DNA from 2 places in the Herminiimonas sp. NPDC097707 genome. Region 1 is predicted to be linked to the other one. Evidence: predicted binding sites of a transcription regulator. Region 1 holds the regulator's gene; the other holds the start of a gene.
What was found. The regulator LexA, encoded in region 1, represses DNA repair genes until DNA is damaged. The targets are predictions, from matches to a motif close to ACTGTATNNNNATACAGT.
Positions count from the first base shown of each region.

Region 2: imuA (translesion DNA synthesis-associated protein ImuA) is a predicted target of LexA. The motif match lies at 4,140-4,157, and genes of this name have one in related genera.

Region 1 covers NZ_JBIWCI010000001.1:1,431,582-1,437,456, forward strand. Annotated here, with positions in the region: gene ACIQW9_RS06875 (replicative DNA helicase) at 1-270, opposite strand, end outside; gene rplI (50S ribosomal protein L9) at 382-834, opposite strand; gene rpsR (30S ribosomal protein S18) at 860-1,144, opposite strand; gene priB (primosomal replication protein N) at 1,160-1,453, opposite strand; gene rpsF (30S ribosomal protein S6) at 1,478-1,846, opposite strand; gene lexA (transcriptional repressor LexA) at 2,096-2,755, shown strand; gene ACIQW9_RS06905 (RNA methyltransferase) at 2,784-3,551, opposite strand; gene ACIQW9_RS06910 (inositol monophosphatase family protein) at 3,690-4,475, shown strand; gene ACIQW9_RS06915 (DEAD/DEAH box helicase) at 4,654-5,875, shown strand, end outside.
Region 2 covers NZ_JBIWCI010000001.1:820,094-825,968, reverse strand. Annotated here, with positions in the region: gene ACIQW9_RS03915 (PPC domain-containing DNA-binding protein) at 1-226, shown strand, start outside; gene ACIQW9_RS03910 (hypothetical protein) at 299-514, opposite strand; gene ACIQW9_RS03905 (hypothetical protein) at 538-1,062, opposite strand; gene ACIQW9_RS03900 (MlaE family ABC transporter permease) at 1,169-1,984, shown strand; gene ACIQW9_RS03895 (MlaD family protein) at 2,021-2,989, shown strand; gene ACIQW9_RS03890 (hypothetical protein) at 2,986-3,669, shown strand; gene ACIQW9_RS03885 (hypothetical protein) at 3,715-4,023, shown strand; gene imuA (translesion DNA synthesis-associated protein ImuA) at 4,215-4,997, shown strand; gene ACIQW9_RS03875 (L-lactate dehydrogenase) at 5,064-5,875, opposite strand, start outside.

The DNA of each region.
Region 1 (5,875 bases):
GCCGCCTACTTCTTCTGCCTTGCCGCTATTGGTCAAGGCCTCGAATACCGTAATCACGTCGGCGGGGCGGGAACCATTGATCAGTCTGACGATGTGCTGAAAAATGATGCGGTGATCGTAACGGTAAAAATCGTCCTGATGGACGAAGTCTGCAATACGGTCCCATGCCGCATTGTCCAGCAACAAGCCGCCGAGGACGGATTGCTCGGCTTCTATCGAATGCGGGGGAACGCGAAGGGAATCTACTTGCGGATCGGCACGGTTGTTCATGGCGCGAATTATACCTGCTAGAGGTGTGCGCTTTCAGAAAATGGGCAATAAAAAAGCCGGGAAAACCCGGCTTTTTCTAGGCAACGAGTGCCAGACATGCTTTAAATAAACTTAAGCGTGTTCGCCAACGATGGTGATCGTGACTTCAATGACAACGTCAGTGTGCAATGCAACAGCAACGGTGTGGTCGCCGGTTACTTTCAACGGGCCGGTTGGCATGCGAACTTGTGCTTTTTCAACAGCAAAACCTTGCTTGGTCAACGCTACGGCGATATCGGCGTTGGTAACGGAACCGAACAAACGGCCATCCACACCCGATTTTTGCGAAATTTGAACGGTTTGGCCGGTCAGTTTTTCACCTTGCGCTTGCGATGCAGCCAGTTTTTCCGCTGCGATTTTTTCCAGTTCTGCGCGCTTGACTTCAAATTCAGCAACGGCAGCGGTCGTCGCACGACGAGCTTTACGTTGTGGAATCAGGAAGTTACGTGCGTAACCGTCTTTTACTTTAACGATTTCACCAAGATTGCCGAGATTAACGACTTTTTCTAACAGAATGACTTGCATGTTTTTCTCCTATTTCAGTCGTTAATTATGCGTTGTGCAGATCGGTGTACGGCAACAGCGCGAGGAAACGTGCGCGCTTGATTGCTGTATCGACTTGACGTTGATAAATCGCTTTGGTGCCGGTCAGACGTGCTGGCATGATTTTGCCGTTTTCCTGAACGAAGTCTTTCAGTGTGTCCACGTCTTTGTAGTCAACTTGTTCTACGTGTGCAGCGGTGAAGCGGCAGAATTTTTTACGCTTGAACAAAGGATTTTGTTGTTTGCGTTTTTCTTTCATTTTGCTTTTGTCGAATTTTTTACCGAATGCCATTTTGGGCTCCTGTATCTAAATGTGGGTCTCGAAATCTGTGAGATGGAAAACAAGGCTTTTGCTGTTACGGCTCTTGCGTGCCAGGAAACCTGTGAACTGAAATGTTCCGCCTAACTCGGCTTGATTGAATCTGCCTGAAATTTCTCCCGCGGCAATCGCGGCAATCTCAAACTCGATCAATCGTGGAACACCTGCTTCGATTTGTTGCGAACTGTGCAGCAAAACTGCTGACACTATCGGGACGCCTGCCGGGGTATAGCGCAGTATTTCACGCTCGGCGATGGTGGCTACAAACTGAAGCTGATTCACTCTCCTGATACGTCGTTGCAGTAATTAGGCAGCAGGTGCCTCGGTGCGATGGCTCTTGGCAGCATCTTCCTTCTGCACAGCCTTCATCATTGGCGATGGCGCGGTTTCAGCCTTCTTCATTTTCACGGTCAGATGACGCAGAACGGCATCGTTGAATTTGAAGCCGGTTTCGATTTCTGTCAGCGTTTCGCCGTCACATTCGATGTTCAGGCAGACGTAATGGGCTTTAGCCAGTTTCTGGATCAGGTACGCCATTTGACGGCGGCCCCAGTCTTCCACGCGATGAACAACACCACCGCGTGCGGTGACGATGCCTTTGTAGCGTTCGATCATTGCAGGCACTTGCTCGCTTTGATCCGGATGGACGATAAATACGATTTCATAATGACGCATGTAAGCTCCTTTTGGACGGATTGAAGATTGCCCACCCCGGCGTCAAGACGAGTGTGGGAAGAGGAAAACCGGTAATCATACGCGCAGAGGGCAGAAAACTCAACGCTTTCAGGTATTTATCGCAATTTTCCACGCTGACCTTGTAGATAAATCGGCAAATGGCTTGCGTTTAAGCATGCACTGTATAAAAATACAGACTGTTTATATAAACAGCTCACAGCAAGGCATCACTCACGCAAGGCGCATGCAATGATCAAACTGACAGCCCGCCAGGAACAAATCCTGAACCTGATTCGCGACGCCATAGAAAACACCGGCTTTCCACCCACACGCGCAGAAATCGCCACCGAACTCGGCTTTCGTTCTGCCAACGCTGCAGAAGAACATTTGCAGGCCCTGGCACGCAAAGGCGCAATTGAAATTTCGCCCGGCACTTCGCGCGGCATACGTCTGCGCGACATGGGCGGCACAAGATCGGACAGAAGCGGCTCGCAACTATCGCTGCCGCATCCCGCACTGATGCAATTGAGCCTGCCCCTGGTCGGACGCGTGGCGGCCGGTTCGCCGATTCTGGCGCAGGAGCATATCGAAGCCACGTATAACGTCGACAAATCGCTGTTTTCCGCCAAACCCGACTTTCTGCTGAAAGTACGCGGCATGTCGATGCGCGACGCCGGCATTCTGGATGGTGATTTGCTGGCGGTGAAAAAAATCGACAGCGCCAAGAACGGTCAGATCGTGGTGGCACGTCTGGGCGATGACGTCACCGTCAAGCGTTACAAGAAGACTGGCTCTTTGATTGAACTATTACCGGAAAATCCTGACTTCCAAGCTATCCGCGTCGATCTTGAGCACGATGATTTTGCGCTGGAAGGCCTGGCCGTCGGCTTGATGCGCACCTGGAATTGAACAGCGGGACAGTTCCTTACTTCAATTCTTATTTGGCGTTCTTCTGCTTCGCCAAAATTTGCCTGGCAATCCCGCGCAAAATATTGACCTCCTCCGTTTCGAGCTGCGTACGGGAAAACAGGCGTTTCAGGCGCGGCATCAGCTTCTTCGGATTGTCGGCATCGAGAAAATCTATCGCCACCAAGGCCTGTTCGAGGTGCGCGTACATGCCCTCGATTTGCGCCATACCCGCTGCTTCTCCCTGAAAACCAATATTGCTGGCTGCCGACGGCGCATCGACTATGGCCGCCATGCGCGCCTCATACGCCAGCACTTGCACCGCCTGCGCGAGATTCAGCGATGAATAATCCGGGTTGGCCGGAATGTTGATCAGCACATTGCACTTTTCCACAATCTCGTTCGGCAAGCCGAAACGTTCATTGCCGAATATCACGGCCGCCTGCAAGCCAGTCTCGTCGGCCAGACGCGTCGCCAGTTCTCGTGGCGTAATGACAGGTGGCGAAAATTCGCGCAAGCGTGCAGTCACCGCTGCGGCATAGTTGCAATCCGCCAGCGCCTCTTCAATCGAGCCGACTATCCGTGCCGACGACAGAATATCCTGTGCCCCGCTGGCAAAAGCAATTGCTTCTTCCTGCATCGCTGCATCGGGAAAGCGCGGATTGACCAGTACCAGTTCGGAAAAACCCATGTTTTTAACGGCGCGCGCTGCCGCACCGATATTGCCTGGACGGCTGGTTTCGACCAGCACAAAGCGCAGGCGATTGAAAAGAGACATGTCGGTTTGTGGCAGGTTCATTTAAAATAGCGACATTGCGCGGTAGGAATCATGTCGAAATGGCAGCTCCATACCGCATCGCTCATTAATTTCAATTTAGGTGGATAGCTCTCGCTCACGCGACAGCGTCGCCATTTTAACGGAATCTCTATGCATCCCATGCTTAATACGGCGATCAAGGCTGCTCGCCGTGGCGCTGCCATCATCAATCGCGCATCCTTCGATCTCGATCGCGTTAAAGTCACGGAAAAAAATCCGAATGATTTTGTCACCGAAGTCGATCAGGCTGCCGAACAGGCGATCATCGAGGTTCTGAAAACCGCTTATCCGGATCACGCCATTCTGGCCGAAGAATCCGGCGCGTCCGCCAATCTGCACGATGATAACGACAATGTCTGGATCATCGATCCGCTCGACGGCACCACCAACTTCATTCACGGCTTTCCGCAATACTGCGTCTCGATCGCCTTGCAGCAACGCGGCCAGATCACGCAAGCCGTCGTCTACGACCCGACTCGCAACGATTTGTTTACCGCCACCAAAGGTGCCGGCGCCTATTTAAACGAGAAACGCATACGCGTCACCAAACGCGACAAGATCGCCGATGCATTGATCAGCACCGGCTTCCCGTGCCGCGCCACCGACAACATCGATGAATATCAGAAAATGTTCAAGATCATGACGCAAAACTGCGCCGGCCTGCGCAGCCCGGGTTCCGCTGCACTCGACCTGGCTTATGTTGCTTGCGGACGAATCGACGGTTTCTTTCAAAAAGGTTTGCTGCCATGGGATATGGCAGCCGGCTCGCTGCTGATCACCGAATCCGGCGGCATCATGGGCACCTTTGAAGGTGAGTCCGACTACCTGTACAAGGGTGATGTACTGGCCGGCACACCGAAAGTATTCGCACAAATGGTGTCACTGCTGAGCCCGTTCGCAAAATAATCGAGCCATCCCGCTAGCCGGCAACTATTCCCCGGCTAGCAGCCCGCTGCTGTTATACTCGCCCCACGCGGCATATCTCCAGTCACCTTGCCGCTGTCTCTTGACGTCACCCCCAATCCGTTTGCCTGCGACTGGCGCCCTCTGCGGCGACAGGCCGATAATTTTCTATTGAGTTTTCATGTCCTTTACTGACCTCGGCCTCGCCGATGGAATTGTGCGCGCCGTCACCGAACACGGTTACACCATCCCTACCCCGATTCAAGCACAGGCGATCCCGGCCGTACTGGCCGGCGGCGATCTGCTGGCCGGTGCACAAACCGGCACTGGAAAAACTGCCGGTTTTACCCTGCCGATTTTGCACCGTCTTGCCACCAGCGGCACACCGCATGCATCGGCTTCCGCACAACGCCCTATCCGCGCCCTGGTGTTGACACCTACCCGCGAACTGGCGGCACAAGTTGAAGAAAGCGTGCGCACTTACAGCAAGTATTTGAATCTGAACTCCGCTGTTATCTTCGGTGGCGTCGGCATCAATCCGCAAATCAAGTTGCTGAAGCACGGCGTCGATATTCTGGTCGCCACGCCCGGCCGTTTGCTGGACCATATGCAGCAAGGCACCGTCAACCTGAGCAAGGTGGAAATCCTGGTTCTCGACGAAGCCGACCGCATGCTCGACATGGGTTTTATCAAGGACATTCGTCGCGTACTCGCCGTACTGCCGAAGAATCGCCAGAATCTGTTGTTCTCGGCCACCTTCTCCAATGAGATCAAGGCACTGGCCGATGGCTTGCTGAATTCGCCTGCCATGATTGAAGTTGCACGTCGCAATTCCACCGTTGAAGTCATCGAACAGAAAATCCATCCTGTGGATCGCGACAAAAAACATCCTATGCTCGCGCATCTGATCAAGACCAATAACTGGTCGCAAGTGCTGGTCTTCACTCGCACCAAGCACGGCGCCAACAAACTGGTCGAACAACTGGAAAAAGACGGCATCAGCGGCATGGCAATCCACGGCAACAAGAGTCAGTCCGCACGCACGCGTGCGCTGAGCGAATTCAAGGATGGCAGCCTGCAGGTATTGGTCGCCACCGATATCGCCGCCCGCGGTATCGACATCGATCAACTGCCGCACGTCGTCAACTACGACTTACCGAATGTGCCGGAAGATTACGTGCATCGCATCGGTCGTACCGGCCGCGCCGGTGCCACCGGTGAAGCAGTATCGCTGGTATGCGTCGATGAACTGGACATGCTGAAAGACATCGAAAAACTGATCAAGCGCAAATTGCCGTCGGAAGTGATCGTCGGTTTTGAACCGGATCTGAATGCCAAACCACAACCGATCCAGCGCCGCAGCAACGACGCACCGGGCCGCAGACCGCAACAAGGACGTGGCA
Region 2 (5,875 bases), 610 kb from region 1:
ACAGGTCGAAGTATTGTCCCTGATCGGCGATGTGGCCAAACAGGATGGCGAATCGAAAAGCCATATCCACGTCGTCGTCGGCAAACGCGATGGCAGCGCACACGGCGGCCATCTGCTGCAAGCCTATGTGCGGCCCACGCTGGAAATCATCCTGACCGAATCGCCCGCCTACCTCAAGCGCAGCTTCGATGCAGAAAGCGGTCTGGCGCTCATCGATATCGGCTGACGGCCACTGCGCGGCAGCAACAATATGTAAGAAATGCCGGCATCGTTTGCAATAAATCCATGCAATGCAGCGTTATTCAGTCAACGGATTTTTCGGATAAATAAATTCCAGTTCGGCATGCGCTCCTATGCGCAATGCCTTGCTGTGCAAGGCAGTGTCGGCAATCGCATCATCGGCGGCATGGACCGCTACCGCAATATGGCTGTTATCCCTGATGGTCCTGAACCACCATACATGCGGCGCGCTGAAAACTGCACGTCCTTGCACCACAAGGCCGACTATATTCATGTTGTCATCACCCATATTCGCTATCAGTACGCCCTGCTTGCGCAAACACGTTTACAGTCGCTGACAAAATTGCGCGAGCGCAAAGCCTGCGGCGCGCCATCGGCATCGAAGCCATCCAGCAAAATGACATCTACCGACGCTGCGGCCATCTGCTCCAGATACGGCACCGCATCGACATGCAAGACCTGCAAACGCGCATCGTCGGGCGGGATCATGAAACAATCGCGCAAGGCGATGACGTCGGCGTTCGATTCCAGTACCGTGATGCGGGCTGCCGGCAATTGCCGATAACAGTATTTGAGCAGCGAACCGCCGCCCAGTCCGATCAGCAGAATATGTTCCGGCTCCGGATGCAAGGCAAGGAAGCGGCTCATCATCTGCGTATACAGAATCACCAGTTCGTCAGGCGCCGACAAACGCATCGCACTTTGTACGACATGTTCATTGAAATGCAACGTACGAATATCGCCGTCATCGAAAATAAACGGTTTACCGTCACGTGCCAGTTCCTTGGTTTTTTCTATGCGTTCCGGGCTAAAAAATTGCATGGAGTGATAATTGGAGAAAAGGAAAACGTAGTGTGAAACGATCTTGCCACAAAGTCAAAACCGGCGAGCGATGCAAAGTCCCGCCATTCGCTGCTACCATGTTTGCATGACTGCCTCTGCATCCACCTTCAGCACCCTCAGGACGATGGGACGCGCCACGTTGCGCTGGCTGATAGGCGGCTGGCGTATTGTACTGTTCGGCATGCTGGTGCTGTCGCTCGCGCTCTCGCCTGCGACTTACCAGCGCGACAACCGGCACGCAATCGCCTATCAAATCGTGCTCGGCACCACCGCCAACCTGATCTGGTTTTCCGTGTTATCGGCTCTGGCCAGCCTGATCCTGATTCGCATCGTGGTCGTCACCGCATTGAGTTACGGCCTGTCCAAATATGCGCTGGAAATGGTGGTGCGGGTACTGGTGCTGGAACTCATACCGCTCACTGCCGCCCTGTTTGTAGCCTTGCGCCGCACCCTGCCGGATGGCGTCGAGCTGGCCGAAATGCGCGCGCGCGGTGAGCTGGAAGACTTGCAACGCCAGGGCATCGATCCGATCCGGCGCGAATTTTTTCCACGTGCCGTGGCCGGGGTATTTTCCGTGCTGATGCTGGCTGCCGTCAGTTGTGTCCTTTCGCTGATTCTGGCTTATCTTTCCATCTACGGTTTCACGCATTGGGCGCTAGCCGGCTACACGCGTGTGGTCGGACAGATTTTCAATCCCGCCGTCTCGATGATATTCCTGCTCAAGACCCTCTTCTTCAGCCTGGCCGTATCCCTGATCCCGATGGCATCTTCACTTTACGATACACGCAGCACGCAACTGCACAGTCGCTCCAAGGCCGCAAATGAACTGGCGGCGATGGTGCGGCTGTTTTTCGTTATCCTGTTGATCGAGATTGCTTCGCTGATGGGTAATTATTATTAACGTCGATTCCTGACTCCACTACGGCACCCGACCTCCATGCAAGAACAAGCTGATCTTCCTTCCGCCCTTCCTCAGCCACCACCGGCGCCGGATAACCTTGAATTCAAGGCTGCGATCCTGCTGCTGTTCCTGATCGCGCTGATCTGCAGCTCGGTTGTGTACCTGATGTATGCGCGCGGCGCATTCGAGGTTACGCAGGAACTGGTATTACTGGCCGACGATTCGGAAGGCGTGGTGGTCGGCATGGATCTCACCTTCTCCGGCTTTCCGGTAGGCCGCGTCAGCCGCATCGAACTGAGCAAGGAAGGCAAGGCGCGCATGATCGTCGATGTGACGCAAAAGGATGCGCACTGGTTGCGCACTTCCAGCGTCTTCGCCATGGAGCGCGGCATCGTCGGCAGCACGCGCATACGCGCCTACACCGGCGTGCCGGCCGATCCACCGCTACCGCCAGGCGCCGAACGCACCTTGCTGGTCGGCGATGTGGCAGCGGAAATTCCGCTGCTGGTCGCATCTGCCAAACAATTGATTGAAAATTTGAACGGTCTGACCTCGGCCGAATCGGCACTCAATGCCAGCCTCGCCAATCTGCAGGGATTAACGGAAAAATTCAACGGCCCGCACGGCGCCATCGGCGGCCTGTTCGGCAATGACAAGGATGCACAGAAATTGGTCGCGACGCTGGAGCGCGCCAATACCGTGCTGGCAAAAGTCGATGGCTTGCTGGTCAAAGCCGATACCCAGATATTCGGCAAGGACGGCAATAGCCAGGCCACCGTAGTGCAACTCAATGCCATGCTGGGCGAAGCACGGGCCAGCCTGAAAAAGGTCGATGCGGTACTGGTCGATGCGCAGGCAATCAGCGCCAATGCCAGAATCGCCACCGGCGATCTGGACGTGTTGCGCGCCGATGTCGATCGCAGCCTGCGCAAGGTCGAGCAACTGGTGAATGAAATCAATCGCAAATGGCCGTTTGCACGCGACACGGAGTTGACCCTGCCATGACCTTATCTTTCCCACGACTTTTTTATTCTGCCAGCCTGGCCGCCCTGCTCACTGCCTGTGCCGGCACACCGGTACCGGACTGGCAAATGAACGCCAGGACTGCAATGGAACGCGCTACCGCCGCCTACCTGGAAGGCAATACGCGCGTCGAAACGCAGGAGTTCAAACAGGCGCGCAGTGAAATCGCCCGCACCGGCCGCGCCGATCTGCTGGCGCGGGTCGAACTCACGCGCTGTGCCAGCCGTGTTGCCAGTCTGGTGATGGAAGACTGCCCTGAATTTGAAAAATTGCGGCTGGATGCCGCTGCGCCGGAACGCGTTTATGCCGACTTTCTGGCCGGGCGCATCAACACGCAGAACATTGCCTTGCTGCCGCCGCAACATCGCGCCGTAGCAGGCGCCACTTCGGATACGGCAGCCGCCTCTGCCTTGCAGAATATCGCAGACCCGTTGGCGCAACTGGTCGCCGCCGGCGTCCTGTTTCGCAGCAATCGTGCCACGCCGGCAGTATTGACAACAGCGGTCGATACCGCATCCGCGCAAGGATGGCGCCGCCCATTGCTGGCATGGCTGGGCGTGCAGGTCTTGCGCGCAGAAAATGCCGGCGATACCGTCGCCGCCGAGCACTTGCGCAGGCGCATCGCGCTAGTACAAAACGCCGCGAATTCCGGCCAGCCATAAAGCCGTACGCGAGTGAAGCTCTAATCTGTCATTAGAAGATTACTCATGGATCAAAATACACGCGAAGAACTGCGCCACCTGCTGTCAGCTTCAGGCACCATGGCCGGCCTGTGCATCACCGGCGTTACGCTCTTTTCAACCGTAGGCAGAACAGTGGGCGGAACAGTCGTCGACGATATCTTCGTTCTCAGCGCGCTGCTCTTTCTGCTTTGTACTTACTGCGTTTTCTGGGCCTTGCGCACCAAACATCGCGGCATCGTGCAATTGCTGACGCGCATAGCTGAAATCCTGTTCGCCGTTGCGCTGACGACCATGGTGTCGGCAGGATTCATCATGGCCTATACCTTGTGGTGAGTGCGCCGCCTTGTCGATATGCCGCCTGCCCGTTTCAGTCCGGGTGAACGCGCCTGACGGCGAACTGTGCTCAGGTCGCAGAAAAAAACGCTAAAAATTTCACTTAAACCTTTTATACTGTACATATATACAGTATATTGATAACTCACCGGCACGCGGTGTCTTGTCCCAAACAGCACTTTGGAGGTTTTATGGCTGCACTGGCTTCTGCTCTTCCTTTTTCCACTTCGCCCATTCTTGCGTCGCAGCCGGATTCCATCTGGCTGCACGATCAGATCGGAGCGTCCCGCGCCAAAGCGATTTCGTCCGGATATCGCGAGCTGGATCAGCAGTTGCCGCATGGGGGCTGGCCACCTTCCGTTTTGACAGAATTGCTGCTCGCCAATCCCGGCGGCGGCGAATTGCGTTTGCTCGCATCAACACTGACGCGCATCACGCAAACCGGTAAAACCGTGGTGGTGCTGGCGCCTGCGCATCTTGCAATCGCCGCCAGCCTGAGCGAATGCGGGATAGACATGAGCAAAGTCACACTGATAGAAGTAGACAAGCCGGCAGACAAGATCTGGGCTGTGGAGCAGGCCTTGAAAAGCGCCAGCTTCGGTGCATTGCTGTGCTGGTTGCCGCAAGCACGGGACGACCATTTGCGACGCCTGCACCTGGCGGCTGCCGCCACGCAAGGATTGACGTTTTTGTTTCGCCCTCTGGACGCGCAAGCTCAGGCATCGCCCGCCCCCTTGCGCATGCTCTGCAAGCCGCTGGCGATCGGACGCCTTTCAATAGAGATCATCAAGCGTCGCGGCCCGGTGCACGTTGAACCGATTATCTTGCCGCTGGAGATTCCGGAGATATTGCTCAAACCACTCGCGACACGTGCCCTCGGCAAACCCGTTTTCAGCACACCGTCTTCTTATAGCGTGAACCGCTACGCGCTGGCCGCAACTGCCGCCCGGCATCGTGCCACGCTGCTGTCCTAGAAGAGTTCCGGGATACAAAAAGGCCGCACATGTGCGGCCTTTTTGCATGGTTTACCTGGATGCGGATTAGTAAGTGCCGGGAATCAGAATTTTCCTGTCGACTTTTTTCACGTCCGTCAGACCGCAAAATGCCATCGTCAGATCCAGTTCCCGCTCGATGATTTCCAGGCATTTGCTCACGCCCTCTTCGCCCATCGCGCCCAAACCATACAGGAAGGAGCGGCCGATATACGTGCCCTTCGCACCCAGCGCAAGTGCCTTGATCACATCCTGTCCGGAGCGGATGCCGCCATCCATGTGCACTTCGATCTGATCGCCGACTGCTTCAACGATACTCGGCAATGCCGCGATGCTGGACAGTGCGCCGTCAAGCTGGCGACCGCCGTGGTTGGACACGATGATCGCATCGGCGCCGCTGGCCACGGCCAGTCGCGCATCTTCGGCATCCATGATGCCCTTGATGATCAGCTTGCCGCCCCAGCATTTCTTGATCCATTCGACGTCTTTCCAGGACAAGGCCAGATCGAATTGCTGCGAGGTCCATGCCGATAGCGAGGACATGTCCGACACATCACTGGCATGGCCGACGATATTGCCGAAACTGCGTCGCTTGGTGCCCAGCATGCCCATGCACCAGCGCGGCTTGCCCATCATGTTCAGGATGTTGGGGATGGTCAGCTTGGGTGGCGCCGACAGGCCGTTCTTCAAATCCTTGTGACGCTGCCCCAGAATCTGCAAGTCCAGTGTCAATACCAGTGCCGAACATTTCGCCGCCTTGGCGCGTTCGATCAGACGTTCGATAAAGGGACGGTCTTTCATCACATACAGCTGGAACCAGAACGGTTTGCTGGTGTGGGCGGCAATATCCTCGATCGAAC